Thermofilum uzonense: one gene and its partners. Each later gene encodes a partner of the first gene's protein in a complex. Links are inferred from orthologs where the notes say so. Each region holds a gene or a part of one and is shown in the gene's direction. Other genes may lie near its edges. The genes, in order: MA03_RS08165, MA03_RS00225, MA03_RS00185, rpsJ and MA03_RS05870.

What was found.
Region 2: MA03_RS08165 (region 1) and MA03_RS00225 share a complex: the UniProt entries of both Methanocaldococcus jannaschii proteins name them as parts of the 30S ribosomal subunit. The link is inferred for Thermofilum uzonense from one-to-one orthologs.
Region 3: MA03_RS08165 (region 1) and MA03_RS00185 share a complex: the UniProt entries of both Methanocaldococcus jannaschii proteins name them as parts of the 30S ribosomal subunit. The link is inferred for Thermofilum uzonense from one-to-one orthologs.
Region 4: MA03_RS08165 (region 1) and rpsJ share a complex: the UniProt entries of both Methanocaldococcus jannaschii proteins name them as parts of the 30S ribosomal subunit. The link is inferred for Thermofilum uzonense from one-to-one orthologs.
Region 5: MA03_RS08165 (region 1) and MA03_RS05870 share a complex: the UniProt entries of both Methanocaldococcus jannaschii proteins name them as parts of the 30S ribosomal subunit. The link is inferred for Thermofilum uzonense from one-to-one orthologs.

What each region holds. Positions count from the first base shown.
Region 1 is NZ_CP009961.1:1,544,058-1,546,990, reverse strand. What follows is about bases 8-2,915. They hold MA03_RS08165 (30S ribosomal protein S8e), read left to right. Parts: upstream 8-1,219; coding sequence 1,220-1,612; downstream 1,613-2,915. Other genes in these bases: gatE (Glu-tRNA(Gln) amidotransferase subunit GatE), read right to left, coding at 1,898-2,915; MA03_RS08160 (signal recognition particle subunit SRP19/SEC65 family protein), read left to right, coding at 1,609-1,911; MA03_RS08170 (proteasome assembly chaperone family protein), read right to left, coding at 381-1,118; tgtA (tRNA guanosine(15) transglycosylase TgtA), read left to right, coding at 8-415. Also shown: more of tgtA, read left to right, coding at 1-7; more of gatE, read right to left, coding at 2,916-2,933.
Region 2 is NZ_CP009961.1:36,607-39,354, forward strand. What follows is about bases 8-2,730. They hold MA03_RS00225 (30S ribosomal protein S13), read left to right. Parts: upstream 8-992; coding sequence 993-1,469; downstream 1,470-2,730. Other genes in these bases: MA03_RS00215 (GNAT family N-acetyltransferase), read right to left, coding at 8-724; MA03_RS00230 (30S ribosomal protein S4), read left to right, coding at 1,470-1,988; MA03_RS00235 (30S ribosomal protein S11), read left to right, coding at 1,991-2,425; MA03_RS00240 (hypothetical protein), read left to right, coding at 2,636-2,730. Outside these bases: more of MA03_RS00215, read right to left, coding at 1-7; more of MA03_RS00240, read left to right, coding at 2,731-2,748. UniProt on the Methanocaldococcus jannaschii protein: Located at the top of the head of the 30S subunit, it contacts several helices of the 16S rRNA.
Region 3 is NZ_CP009961.1:29,588-32,426, forward strand. Bases 25-2,838 are described here. They hold MA03_RS00185 (30S ribosomal protein S7), read left to right. Parts: upstream 25-1,034; coding sequence 1,035-1,643; downstream 1,644-2,838. Other genes in these bases: MA03_RS00180 (RtcB family protein), read left to right, coding at 25-981; MA03_RS00190 (replication factor C small subunit), read left to right, coding at 1,708-2,697; MA03_RS00195 (replication factor C large subunit), read left to right, coding at 2,697-2,838. Outside these bases: more of MA03_RS00180, read left to right, coding at 1-24; more of MA03_RS00195, read left to right, coding at 2,839-2,839. UniProt on the Methanocaldococcus jannaschii protein: One of the primary rRNA binding proteins, it binds directly to 16S rRNA where it nucleates assembly of the head domain of the 30S subunit. Is located at the subunit interface close to the decoding center.
Region 4 is NZ_CP009961.1:1,151,241-1,154,049, reverse strand. The notes cover bases 16-2,799. They hold rpsJ (30S ribosomal protein S10), read left to right. Parts: upstream 16-1,145; coding sequence 1,146-1,454; downstream 1,455-2,799. Other genes in these bases: MA03_RS05895 (hypothetical protein), read left to right, coding at 2,662-2,799; MA03_RS05900 (UbiA family prenyltransferase), read left to right, coding at 1,784-2,614; tuf (translation elongation factor EF-1 subunit alpha), read left to right, coding at 16-1,080. Also shown: more of tuf, read left to right, coding at 1-15; more of MA03_RS05895, read left to right, coding at 2,800-2,809. UniProt on the Methanocaldococcus jannaschii protein: Involved in the binding of tRNA to the ribosomes.
Region 5 is NZ_CP009961.1:1,144,639-1,147,561, forward strand. Bases 25-2,922 are described here. They hold MA03_RS05870 (30S ribosomal protein S27e), read left to right. Parts: upstream 25-1,323; coding sequence 1,324-1,521; downstream 1,522-2,922. Other genes in these bases: pcn (proliferating cell nuclear antigen (pcna)), read right to left, coding at 25-451; MA03_RS05860 (transcription factor S), read right to left, coding at 536-868; MA03_RS05865 (50S ribosomal protein L44e), read left to right, coding at 1,035-1,322; MA03_RS05875 (translation initiation factor IF-2 subunit alpha), read left to right, coding at 1,677-2,477; MA03_RS08720 (RNA-protein complex protein Nop10), read left to right, coding at 2,481-2,666. Also shown: more of pcn, read right to left, coding at 1-24; more of MA03_RS05880, read right to left, coding at 2,923-2,923.

The sequences.
Region 1 (2,933 bases):
GGAGTTTCTTACCAATGCTATGAGCATTCTTAGTGAGTATGATGTAGCTGTCATTTCGCCAGCATTTTCCATAATACCTGTAGAGCTCGACGGCTTCTATCCCTTGTCTCAATACGAGGCGAGCAGGCTCGTGTTCGAAGAGGCAAAGGATGAAATCCTTGCGGACGTGGTTTGGTTTATCTTAAACAAGGCTTACCGGGGGGTTGTTCTCGCATATTATTCTCTTCCAAGCAAATTCGTGAGAAAAATGGGGAACAAGTTAAGAGACGAGGGGGTCATTTTTATGGAGGTAAGCCTTCCCAGCTATGAAAAAGCTTTGAGTGAACATGAGAGAACTTCAAAGAAGATACTAGATGCAGTGGCCATCCTTAAAGGGATGATTACACGTGATAGACAGGAGGCTCTCTCTCCTTAACCATCTCTCTCATTTTCCTCTCAACTTCCTCTAACTCTCTCTCAAGCATTGTGCCCTCCTCGATCAACTCATCAACCGTTACGCTATAGCCATAAATCTCGTTGAACATCCGTAGAGCCTCGGCGGCTGCCTTGGGATCAGGTCTGTCCGGGGCTGCGTATGGCAGTATCGCTACTGCCGGTACACCCTCAGCTTCAAACACTGAAAGAAGAATTGCTAGGGGGCCAACCACCCCTAAGCCCTCCTCGATGAGTTTAAGCTTACCGGTTTCGAATAATTCCCTCCGCTCGTTATAGAACGCCGTGGTCGGTGCTAAGCGAATCTTGTCATCCTCCTTAAAACGATGGTCGAGTCCTCCAAATAGTATAGCCTCTCGCACTCCAACCTCGAGTGCGAACTCTGCTAGGCTCAAAGTGACTATGGAGGCATCCTTTTGACTTAGCGGGACGTTCGGCAAGAAATACAGGGTGTCACCGGTAAGGTAGAACTCATAGGGAGTCTTGACCCCCTTCTTTATCGATACAAATGGCTGCATGTAGGGTGAAAAAACGTATCCTACTCTCTCCGCATTGGTTTTTTCGACTAGGTGCCTCACTGATATCCATCCAACGTGGCCTATTCCGTGAAACCCAGCTACGAGATAGTGAGGTTGAACATCCCTGTTTAAGAGTATTTTAATCCTTCCCTTTTCAACGACCCTCATAATAGACCCATAACATTAGGCATTACGAGTAAATAAACTTGTGTTCAAACGGTAGCGAAAAACTAAAAAGGCTCGTAGAGTAGGGAGATAGGGTATAGGTCATGGGAATATACCACGGTAACGACTTGAGAAAGATAAGCGGAGGGCTTAAAAGTAGGCATGTAAAGGTTAAGAGAAAATACCTTACCGGTCGATACCCACTTAACCCTACGGTCGGCAATAGGACTGAAGTTAAAGTAATCCGTGCTCGCGGAGGAAACTATAAGGTTAGAGTGAAAGTTGCAGCAGAGGCTAACGTATATATTCCAAGCCAAAAGAAGACTATTCGCGTAAAAATTTTGAAGGTTCTGGACAATCCCTCCAACAGGAACCTTGCTAGGAGGGGAGTTATAACTCGGGGAGCAGTTATTCAAACGGAAGCCGGTAAAGCCGTTGTGACCTCGCGTCCAGGACAGGATGGCGTTGTGAATGCTGTTCTTGTGGAGTCTTCATGAAGAAAAGAGAAGGCAAGATAATCTGGACCGTATACTTTGATTCTCTAAAACCCCGGGATAAGGGGCGCCGCGTCCCTAAAGTTTTATCTGTCGAAAAGCCTCGCGTAGATGAACTGGTGTTAGCAGCTAAAAACGCCGGCTATACTGACGTCTTAATAGAGAGCGATAAAAAATTCCCGGCTTTCTGGTATGAGAGCGAGGGAAGAATTATCGTGAGGACGGCAGACCGGAAAAGTGTTGTTTTAAAAAAGATAGCTGTCGAGTTGGTTAAGCTAAGGAGGGAGCCTAAGAAGAAATAGCCTCAGTTATCTTTTTACGCACAACCTCTGCGACTATTTTTCCGTCGATTTTACCCCTAACCTTCTCCATGACTATTCCCATGATTGGGCTAAAAGCCTTTTCCTTTTTCTCCATTATCAACTGCTTCCTCTCAGATATAATCTCATCCACCAAACGCTCAAGCTCCTGCAATGTTAGACCTCGTAGAGACAGCTTCTCAATCACGTCCTCCACACTAGACTCAGGGTTCTCGGCTAGTGCTCTTAAGACTTCCGGTATTGCCTCCTTCGCTAGCTTGTTCTCGGCAACCGCCTTTAAAACCTTCTTTATGTGCTCCTCTTCTAACACTTCGACGTTAACTCCCTCTCGTCTCAGGCTTTTCAAAGTATTCGTGAGCAGGGTAGCAGCTATAACTGGCTGTACGCCCGTCTCCTGTACTAGCTCTTCAAAGAAGAAAAGGTACTCTGAGCTGAAAAGCTGCTGGGCCAACACGTCTGAGAGACCATAGTGTTTCTTTAATCTCTTTAAGGTTTCCTCAGGTGGCTCCGGAAGCTCTCCTTTAAGTTTTTCTATCAACTGTGACGATATTACGATAGGTCTAATATCTGTTTCCGGGTACATCCTTGCTTTACCAGGCCTAGGCCGCATAAACCGTGTGGTTCCGTCAGTGTTTGCCGCCCTCGTCTCCTCTGGTACTCCGGAGAAAGCTTCCAATACTCTCTTGTAAACAGCTTCAAGTGCTTTCAAGGCTTTTTCTCTCTCGTCAAATACCAGCACGAAGGCATCGTTTTCTCCTAGACTGAGAACCTCCGAGAGGATTTTAACTTCCTCCTCCGAGATGCCATAACCCGGAAGCTCGTCGCTGTGAAATATCCCTCCAACCCTCGCCCAGTAGCGAGCCCTGTCAGCCAACTCCGTACCAAACCTTCTACCCGGCTGTATCTCCTTTCCAAGGATGCCCTTGAACCCCTTGAGCTTCAAGGCCAGGGCAACACCGCCCTTTTCCAGGGCACTTCTCGCCACCTTAGACTTTGTTTTTTCA
Region 2 (2,748 bases), 1.5 Mb from region 1 along the record:
AGGTCAAAGCGCTTTCTGGACACGACGCGCGTAGTACGTTTATATCTCCTGGGAACTCGACAAGTACGAGTTCATTAGAATTTTCTAGAGAGTGTCTTATGGGGATCCTGCATCCCCTTTCAGCCTTTGACTCCAGGGCCAATGTTGCCTCATCCTTTATATCATCAAAACTTGGAGGTTTATCACGACCATTGAGACGGTCCTCAACTCGCTTGCTTAGAACCCACCATTCAACCTTGAATCTGTCAGTTGGAAGCCCAGTATTCAACTCATCCCGAATCTCCCCATAATAGTTTTCGTGGAATTGTCTAGAGATAACCCCTAGCTTACCGAAATTAAACCTTGCATTTAAGCCTTGATGCGGGTCGTACGTCCAAACAACGAGTCTATAACCTCTTCTAATACTCCAGTCTCGCTGGCTTAGTTTAATCATGAGAGCAACATCTTTACCCCTGTACTCTCTCCTGACTCCAAGCATATGGGAGTATAAATAGTAGCCATAATCAAGGGAATAACCAATAAACCCTACCGCGAATCCTATTACTCTCCCGTTCAGAATTGCAACCTCTAGGAAGCCACCGTTATCCATTATCGCTTTCATGACATGTACAGGTAGCGTTTCACCGTAGTCTTGCATACCCCAGGCTTCCCGCATAACTTCTCGGATCTCTGATAATTGTTCAAAATTCTCAGGAGCAGTAAAGAGAACATCTTTCAGCTTCATGAATTTTTCCGTTATGTACTCTCTAATTCCTCTATTAATAGTTACTCGGCTCCTTTACAGGCGAAGCTTTTATATTCACATGAGCTTTTTAGCATCATGAGCCGGGGTGGCCGAGTGGACCAAGGCGGCGGACACAATCGTGCCGCAATTGAGCCTTTGCAGGAAATCCGTTGCCCGCAAGGGCGCCCGGGTTCAAATCCCGGCCCCGGCGCCAACATATCTCTGCGAAAAAGATATTTATTGGGTTTTTCTTTAGGCTTCAGGCAATATGTCTAGCGAGTTTCAATATATAGTGAGAATAGCGGGAGTAGACTTACCAGGCGACAAAGCCTTAGCGTATGCTTTGGCTGAGATAAAGGGAATCGGCGTCAATACAGCTTACGTTATTCTAAGGAAGCTAGGCTACGATCCGCATAGACTGTTGGGGACGTTGACGGAGGAAGATGTGGAAAAAATATCTACGGCTTTGAGGAACATTGAGTCTCTTGGCTTGCCATCCTGGATTCTCAATAGACGCAAAGAGCCTGCAACGGGGGCTGACAAGCACCTAATAACCTCTGACCTCTTATTAGCTGTGCGTGGAGACATTGAAAATGAGAAAAAGATCAAAAGCTACAGGGGTGTCAGACACATGTACGGACTTAAAGTTAGAGGGCAGAGAACCAGGACAACAGGCCGTACAGGCCTCACCTTAGGCGTTAAGAGGGGTGCCGCAAAACAACAGGAAGCTAAAAAAGGTGGTTAAATGGGAGATCCCAAGAAATCTCGTAGAAAATGGCAAGGTCCGGGTCATCCCTGGAGGAAAGATGTTCTAGAAGAGGAAATGAGACTTCTAGGAGAGTATGGCCTAAGGAATAAACGCGAATTATGGATTGCGGAGTCCCTCCTTAGGGATATAAGAGCCAGGGCTAGAAGGCTTTTAGCCTTACCAGAAGAAGAAAGGTTACCTCTGGAGAAGCCTCTTGTTTCCAGGCTATACAAGCTCGGTATCCTCCCGAGTGAACAATCCACTCTGGACGAGATTTTAAGCCTTACAGTTCGTCAAATTCTTGAACGAAGGCTACAAACCATTGTTTATAGGAAAGGACTTGCTTCAAGCATGTATCACGCCAGACAACTCATCACTCATGGACATATCGCAATAGGAGGCAGACGTGTTAATAGCCCTGGCTATCTCGTCCAAAGGCACGAGGAGGATCTCGTAGGATATTACCCGTTGTCTCCTCTTGTAAAGGCTTCTCAAGTTGCAGAAAAGGGTGAGTGAATATGGCAGAGGAAGCTAAACCGAAAGAACAGCAACAAAAGGAGGCAAAGGCTAAGAGCGACGTAGGGATAGCATGGATATATGCAAGCTACAATAACACTATTATCCATATAACGGACATCTCTGGCGCCGAGACTATTGCCATAGCATCAGGTGGACAAATAGCAAAAGCGGATCGCGACAAACCTTCTCCCTGGGCGGCCATGCAAGCCGCCGTTAAAGCTGCAAAAATAGCTCTTGACAAGGGAATTAGGGTGGTACACGTTAAGGTCAAAGCCCCAGGAGGCTACGGTGCAAAGACTCCTGGTCCGGGAGCTGGACCTGCTATAAGAGCTCTCGTTAGAGCTGGACTCATGGTTGATCGCATCGAGGATGTCACTCCACTACCCACGGACTCTATAAGAAAGCCTGGAGGCCGCAGAGGTCGAAGAGTATAAGCCGGATCAGACCGGAAACCTTCTCTTCATTTTTCCGAGCTGCAATGGGTCATCATTTCAATTTCTTTATTGAGTCAACCCTTTAGAATTTTTTGTAAGATTTTATAAATCACATACTAATATTGCTTCAACTGATAAGCAATAAGCACACGCTATATTTTTTATCTGGGATTAACCCTAATTTCATAGAATAAACTAGGTGGGTATATATTGCCTTGGATTGGACTAGAATCCTCATGTTCCTCAGAGGGGGTCGAAAGTCTACTAAAAGAGTATGGATACACTGTTGCAAGAAAGTTTGCTATTGAATTATTCGTAAAGGA
Region 3 (2,839 bases), 1.5 Mb from region 1 along the record:
ATCTCACACGGCTATGGCTGGAAAGACGATCCATTACATATAGAAGAGCGGGGCCATATGGAAGGAGCCGATGCAAATGCTGTTTCACGGGAAGCCAAACAAAGAGGCAGGAACCAACTTGGAACTCTAGGAAGCGGTAATCATTTCCTAGAGGTACAAAAGGTCGATAAGATCTACGACCCTGATATCGCCAAGGTTTTAGGGATAGAGCGAGAGGGCCAAATAACAGTCATGATACACACCGGTAGCAGGGGATTAGGACACCAAGTTGCCAGCGATTACCTCAAGATTATGGAGAGGCTTATCCCCAAGTATAAGCTTCCTCTCCCAGACCGGGAGTTAGTGTCCGTTCCTGCCACCAGCGATGAAGCCCAAAGATATTTCTCTGCGATGAAGGCAGCTGCCAATTTTGCATGGACGAATAGACAAATAATTACTCACCAGGTTCGCGAGAGTTTTCGCTCAGTGTTTAAGAGAGACCCTGATGCACTAGGTCTAAGAATAATTTATGACGTAGCTCATAACATTGCGAAGTTGGAAGAACACGTAGTGGATGGAAAGAGAGTGAAGGTCTACGTGCATAGAAAAGGGGCGACCAGGGCTTTTCCGCCGGGGCACCCTGAGATACCTGCAGACTATAAATCGATCGGTCAGCCCGTGCTTATACCTGGATCGATGGGGACCGCCAGCTACATTCTGGTGGGTACAACCAAGGCTATGGAGATGACTTTCGGGTCTTCACCGCATGGGGCAGGCCGTATGCAGAGCAGGGCTGAGGCGCGCCGAAGCGTGCGCGGGCAGGAAATAAAAAACGAGCTCGAAAACAGGGGGATAGTGGTAAGAGCTGCCAGTCTTGCGGTTGTGGCTGAGGAGGCTCCAGACGCATACAAAGATGTGGATCGAGTCGTGCTCGTGGCAGATGCTGTGGGAATAGCAAAGAAAGTTGTACGAATGGTTCCAATAGCAGTTGTTAAGGGCTAGGTGTTGCTGTAAAAAGAAATATTTATTAAGAGTTTCTGCAAGGTGATCGAAGTATGTCAGAGGGAAGTGGTGAAGCTACTCTAAAGACACTCAGCGGTGAGGAGATCAAAGTCTTTGGGAAGTGGAGTTTACAGGAAGTCGAGATAAGGGATCAAAGTCTTCGAAGGTATATCTCATTGAAGCCTGTTCTTATTCCTCACTCCGAGGGGCGTCACGCCAAGAAAAGGTTTGGCAAGGCTAATGTGTCGATCGTAGAGCGTTTGATAAACGAGATGATGCGGCCCGGCCGTAACGCTGGGAAAAAAATGCTGGCAATTAATATCGTGAAAAGGGCATTTCAGATCGTTGAGCTAAAGACTGGAAAGAATCCTATACAGGTTCTCGTCTGGGCTATCGAAAATGCTTCCCCCCGCGAAGAGACTACAAGAGTTATCTATGGTGGTATCTTATACCATGTTTCAGTAGATGTTTCTCCTCAAAGACGTGTGGATTTGGCGTTAAGGTTTATAACAGAAGGGGCTCGCCAATGCTCAATGAACAATCCCAAAACAATCGAGGAATGTCTTGCCGACGAGATTGTAGCAGCCGCTTATGGAGATGCGAACAGTTATGCGCTTAGAAAGAAGGAAGAGATCGAGAGAATAGCGTTGGCTTCCAGATAGACGCTAGAATATTCTTGTCCGCTACGCTTAATTGCGTGTTTATCCTCAAATAAAGGGTATTAAGATGTCTTCCACTGAGTTATGGGTTGAAAAGTATAGACCCCGCTCCTTGGATGAGATAGTAGATCAAGAAGAGATCGTTAAGCGTTTAAAGGAATTCGTCAAGACTAAAAGCCTACCGCATCTCTTATTCGGTGGTCCACCTGGTACAGGTAAGACTACCGCGGCATTGGCATTAGCGCATGACCTTTATGGGGAGAATTGGCGGGAGAACACGCTAGAGTTGAACGCATCAGACGAGAGGGGAATCGATGTAATAAGAAGTCGAATAAAGGATTATGCGAGAACGCTTCCAATAGGAGAAATACCGTTTAAATTGGTTATTCTGGACGAGGCAGACAATATGACTAGTGATGCCCAACAGGCTTTGAGGAGAACTATGGAGCTGTTCAGCCGTAATACAAGATTCATTCTAATAGCGAATTATGTTTCAAAGATAATAGAACCGATCCAATCACGCTGTGCAGTTTTCCGTTTTCAGCCACTGCCTAAAGGGTCTGCCATCGATAGGTTGAAATTTATCGCGTCCAAGGAAGGGATTAAGGTCGATGAGGAAGCTTTAGATGTAATATGGGAGGAAAGTCAGGGAGACCTCCGAAAGGCTATAAACACCCTCCAGGCTGCTAGCGCAATAGCAAAGAATGTCACTGCCGAGGTCGTTTATGAAGCACTTGGAAAGGTTAGGCCTAAGGAGGTTGAAGAGATGATTCAAAGTGCACTCAAAGGAGACCTTCTAACGTCTCGTGAAAAGCTAAGGGTTCTACTGTACAATTATGGGCTTTCAGGCTTAGATATAGTGAGATACATACATCGTGATATTTTCTCACTTGGAAAAACCATCAAGCCGGACAACGCCACGATGGCTGAACTCATAGCACTTGTCGCCGAGGCCAATTATCGCATCGTGGAGGGGGCTGATGACGAGATACAGCTAATGGCGTTGCTCTCGAAGCTTGCACTTTACTCTCAAGGTAAGGGATCGGGAGGAAAGTAATGTCTTCTTCTCGACAACTACCCTGGGTTGAAAAATACAGGCCTAAGAGGATAGTTGACGTAGTGGGCAATGAGGAGGCGAAAAAAGAGTATATAGCCTGGATTAACTCGTGGGTTAGGGGATCTCCTTCTCGAAAGGCTGC
Region 4 (2,809 bases), 390 kb from region 1 along the record:
TTGGGCTTCTACAAATTCGAGACAAAGAAGTACTTCTTCACGCTTATCGACGCTCCTGGACACCGCGACTTCGTCAAGAACATGATTACTGGAGCAAGCCAGGCTGATGCTGCAATTCTGGTCGTGTCTGCTAAGGAGGGTGAGTTCGAGGCCGGTATAAGTCCGGCTGGTCAGACGCGAGAGCACATTTTCCTCGCCAAGACAATGGGTGTCGACCAGCTCGTGGTAGCCATAAACAAGATGGATACTGTGAATTATAGCCAGCAGAGATACGAGGATATCAAGAACCAGCTCTCAAGGCTACTGAGAATGGTCGGCTATAAGCTTGAAGAGATACACTTTGTACCAATCTCCGCTTGGGAAGGAGTCAACATAGTTAAACGCTCACCCGAGAAAACTCCATGGTACAACGGTCCCTCCCTCTACGAGGCTCTAGACACCTTTAAAGAGCCTCCACGACCCATCGACAAGCCACTAAGAATTCCAATCCAGGACGTCTACTCCATCAAAGGCGTTGGAACAGTTCCTGTAGGCAGGGTTGAGACAGGCGTTCTCAGGGTCGGCGACAAGATAATAATAAACCCGCCAAAGGCTGTGGGAGAAGTAAAATCCATCGAGACACACCACACTCCTATTCAGGAAGCAATACCCGGCGACAACATAGGCTTTAACGTGAAGGGTGTCGAGAAGAGTCAGATCAGGCGCGGCGATGTTGTCGGTCCCACAACTAACCCACCCACAGTAGTGGACGAGTTTATAGGACGTATCTTCGTATTGTTCCACCCGACGGCGATAGCGGCAGGCTATACCCCGGTACTACACGTTCACACCGCAACGGTTCCTGTGACCTTTGAGGAACTACTCCAGAAACTAGATCCCAGGACAGGTAGCGTCGCAGAGGAGAAACCTCAGTACATCAAACAAGGCGACTCAGCTATCGTAAGGTTTAAGCCTAGAAAGCCAGTGGTCGTCGAGAAATACTCTGATTTCCCGCCATTGGGCAGGTTTGCGGTACGCGACTCTGGCAGAACTATAGCGGCTGGAGTAGTCATAGACGTTAAAAAGGCTGAAGGATACTAGTAGCCGTCTTTTAGAGATAAAATTTTTATACTATACAGCCTTCACCTTTTTGCCTGTGATGCTGTATGCCAACCAAGGTTCGCATCCGTCTCTCAAGCACATCTGTCGAAGACCTAAACGCAGTATGCAAAGATATAGTTGAGATAGCCAAGAGAACAGGCGTTAAGATCCGTGGCCCTATCCCCCTGCCCGTCCAGGTAGCAAGAGTCGTCACAAGACGCGCACCCTCAGGTCAAGGATATGAAACCTTCGATAGGTTTGAGCTCAGAATACATAAAAGGCTCATAGACATGGATGCCGATGAGAGGGCAACCCGCCTGCTACTTCGAACCCGTGTGCCACCAACGGTGCGTGTAGAAATCGAGGTCGTGTAAAGAGAAGCTTCTAAAACGCCATTATCGTTAATACTCGTTGACATTCTTCAATTCTAAAAGCAAAAACTTGTAACCCTGGCTATTTTTCTAGATGAGTCCTTAATCAGATGGAAAGTAAAATTTATCAGAAACATATGTCTAGCCTTCACGAGGGCCCGTAGCGCAGTCAGGAAGCGCGGCGGCCACGCTCCAGGAGCGCCGCAGTCCTAGGCTTTCCCAGAGAAAGCCGCAGGTCCCGGGTTCGATTCCCGGCGGGCCCGCTTAACAAAATCCGTCTTTCATCTCCTATGGGCGCCATGTTTTATATCGGGGAGTAGCTCCGTAAACTTGTGGGAAAAGCTAGAGCCTATTTAAGGTTAACGAGAATCGAACACGGCGTCATGACCGGCCTTGCGGTCATGGCAGGATTCTTAGCTGTCAAGTGGTGTCTGTGTGAGGCGTTGATAATCGCTTTTCTAAGCTCTGTAATGGTTGAAGCCTCTCTCTTCGCCTTTAATGATATCTTTAATATGGAAGAGGACAGGATAAATTCGCCTGATAGGCCCCTCGTCACAGGAGAGGTGTCAAAAGACGAAGCCGTAATTATTGCAATCCTACTAGCATTTTCCTCAATAATCCTCGCCTCACTCCTGGGTAAAGCACCCATGCTCCTTTTAATCATGGCGTTATCTCTCGGTAATCTTTACAACGCGTATTTGAAGAGGTTTTCAATAATCGGTAATATCACTGTCGCAGGGTTAACGGCGAGCAGTTTCCTTTACGGATCGCTGGCAACCGGCCTCGATGTACCCGAGAAGACGATATTATTCTTTATGATAGCATTTTTAGCAAATGTAGGAAGGGAGGTTGTTAAAGGTGTCAGGGATCTTGAGGGCGATGTGAGGGTGAACATATGCACTCTAGCGTGTGAGATAGGATCAGAAAAAGCAGGAAAAGTTGCATCGGTCTTCATGCTTCTCGCTGTTGCACTAAGTTTTGCAGCCATAAGTTACTTCGCGAACAAACTGTTCTTCACAGCGCTAATATCTCTGACAGACATTATTTTCATCCATGGTGCTTACCTTATGCTGAAGGAGCCAACCCCCTCCAATGCCGGCAAGCTGAGAAACACTACTCTAATCGGCATGCTTATAGCCCTGGCATCCTTCGTGATACCCTAGGTAGCTGGAAAAGACAAAAATAAATAAGCGGGCCTGGTGTAGCAGTTATGCCTGAAGGAAGATTTACTATATTAGAGAAATTGGTATCCGAGAATAACCTTGCATGGCTCCTACTAGTAATCTCAGTTTTAATCGCATCAGGACTAGTCTTCATCTTGGCGGAGCGACCACCCTTCTCTCTGGGCACCTACATAA
Region 5 (2,923 bases), 400 kb from region 1 along the record:
CTGATACCAGAGACGCGTCCTTGAGCGCATCCCTGAAGGTGTCGCTGAGCATCTTGGCTGCAACCGTGAAGTTGAGCTTGGGAGAGGGTAGTTCTTGGCCTGCAATGTCGAGGAGGGGGAACCTGAACCTCCGCTCGGCCCTGCCTTGTAGAATTATTGTGAGCCTGCCCTCGCCGACCTCGAATACGAGCTTGTCGTCGGACTTAGCCCTCTTTAAGACCTTGTTGATGTCGTCGAGTACAACGCCAATCTTAGTCTCCGAGTCCACGGAGTATTCCTCGAAGAGCCCGGCTGGCATGAAGAGGTCAACCATCGCTACTCTGCCTGGGTCTAGAGCTCTGAGGCGTAACCCGTCTGGAGATGCAAGGAAGTTTGCCTCGTCGACTATTGTTGAAAGGCTTTCAAGAATATACCTCCATTCGCGGGCATCCGGGAAGGTGAACCTGACCATTTTTGACCCTCGTTTAAAGAAGTTGGATACTGAATATAAAACTATCATTAAGGTTGGCGTCAAGAATAACGTGGGATCTCCTCTTCAGGCGTATTCGCGGTATACCTTCCTGCACTTAGTGCATATGTAGAACCTTGTCGCTGGCTCGTCGCCAGCCCTTGTCTGAACCTCGTACACGTAGGCTTTGTCGTTGCCGCAGTTCTCACACTTGAAGGGCACCACTGGGAGTGTAGACACGTTCACATCCAAGACGGTGATCTTGTCGAGGGGGTGTCGTTGAACTTTTTCCTCGAGACGGTACGCGTTTCCAGGATTATTGCTCTCCTTAACATATCCGCAGCTTCTACACTTTAATACTTTCCTGCCGTCCACAACGGCTGGTAGCATTAGCCCCCCGCATTTAGGGCAGAACTCCATGTATCCACCTAGAGACCCATGCTCTAGGCCTCGCCTATAAACCTTTTCCAAGGCGAGGTTAGCGGTTTAGGCAAAAGTATTCAGTCATTCTAGATGCATGCGTCTATGCAGGCTGGAAAAGCTTAAATTATGCGTGTAGGGTTGAAAGTGCAGCGTGGGGGTTGGAATGAAGGTTCCTGCAGTGATAAGGACCTATTGTCCAAAGTGTAAGACACATACAGAGCACGAGGTTACGCTTTATAAGGCTGGAAAGAGGAGAACGTTGGCTGAGGGTCAGCGGAGGTATCTAAGGAAGCAGAGGGGTTATGGGTCTAAGAGGAAGCCTGAGCAGAAGAGGACTGCAAAGGTTACGAAGAAACAGGTGTTGAAGCTTAAGTGTAAGGTCTGTGGATATACCTATCACAAGGAAGGCATTAGGCTGAAGAAACTGGAAATAGTAGAGAAGGTGAAGTGATATGGTTGAGGTGGAGCAGCTCGTTCCAAAGCCTAGGAGCAGGTTCGTAAAGGTTCGCTGTCCCGACTGTGGTAACGTCCAGGTAGTGTTCAGTCACTCCTCCCTTACAGCTAAGTGTTTCAAGTGTGGCAGGGTTCTTGTACAGCCTAGAGGGGGCAAAGCTCTAATAATAGCGGAAATCGTGGAATTCTTGACGTAACCAGACATTATCGTGGAGAAACACTGATCCTTTTAAGAATAGTCGCCCATTAAGCTAATTCTCCTGTAGATGTCCTCTTTTTTCAAACTTTCTCGCGACAGGCTTGAGAGGCAAAAAATATCTGTCACTAAACTTATTCTCTCCGGCGATAGACTGTGGTTAGACGTAGAGAAGAGGTTCCTAGCCTCAATGAATTGGTTGTGGCTACTGTAAAGGAGATTCACGAGCATGGAGCCTTTGTAGCTTTGGACGAGTACGGGGGATTGAGGGCCTATGTCCCGCTTGGAGAGGCTAGCCATAGCTGGTTTAGGAATATAAGAGATGTTTTAAGGGTGGGACAGAAGGCTGTGTTCAAGGTTATACGTGTAGATCCCTCAAGAAAGCTGGTTGACTTATCGTTAAAGAGAGTCTCAGATGGAGAAAGAAAAGAGAAACTTATAGAGTGGAAGAGGGCACAGAGGGCTGAAAAGATTCTCGAGCTTGCAGCTAAAAAGCTACGTAAGACCCTCGACGAGGCTTACGAGAAGGTTGGCTGGCCGCTTGAAGACTATTATGGAGAGATTTTTAAAGGACTCGAAGAAGCTAGTCTGAGGGGCGAAGAGGCTCTCTTAGAGGCCAACGTTGAGAAAAAATGGGCCGAAGTTGTCGCGGAGATAGCCCGTCAAAACATTAGACTCCCACGGGTGAAGCTCAGCTTTATCATTAATCTTCAGTGCCTGGAGGGTGGGGTTAAAGCGTTGAAAGATATTTTAACATCTTGGGAAAGAAGCGTGAAGCTGCCATCGAATACCTCTGTAAGGTTTTATACACTGGGAGCTCCCAGGTATAAGTTAGATGTCGAGGCGTTGAATTATAAGGATGGTGAGAAAATATCATCAGATATTCTAAAAGCTATTGAACAGGGCGCGAAAACCCACGGCTGTAGCTTCTCGTTTGAAAGATTAAAAGGTGAATAAGAGGTGGGAAAGCATACACTTTTACACAAGTGTTCACAGTGCGGGATGTACACATTGCGTTCTGATAAGTGTCCGTACTGTGGAGGGGAACTGAGGGCCGCTCACCCAGCTAAGTTTTCGCCTGAAGACCCTTATGGAGATTATAGGAGAAAAATGAAGCTGGAGATTCTTCTCGATAAGCGAAATTAACCTTTTACTTTAAAGACTTTTACCCAGCCGTTGGGTTCCGAGACATATACGAGCTCAAAGTGTTTTAGAGGGGATAATAAGTAGTGTGGACCGTTATAGCCTTGGAGCTGACCTAGGAAGGAGTCGAAGATGAAGAGCTGTTGTTTATAGTTCCTAGTGAAGATCATCCTGTAGAGTGTCGCGTTTAACCCCTGCGGGGTGGGTGCGGGAACAAGGAGGTATAACCTCTGGTTATTCCCTAAATCTAGATACGCGTA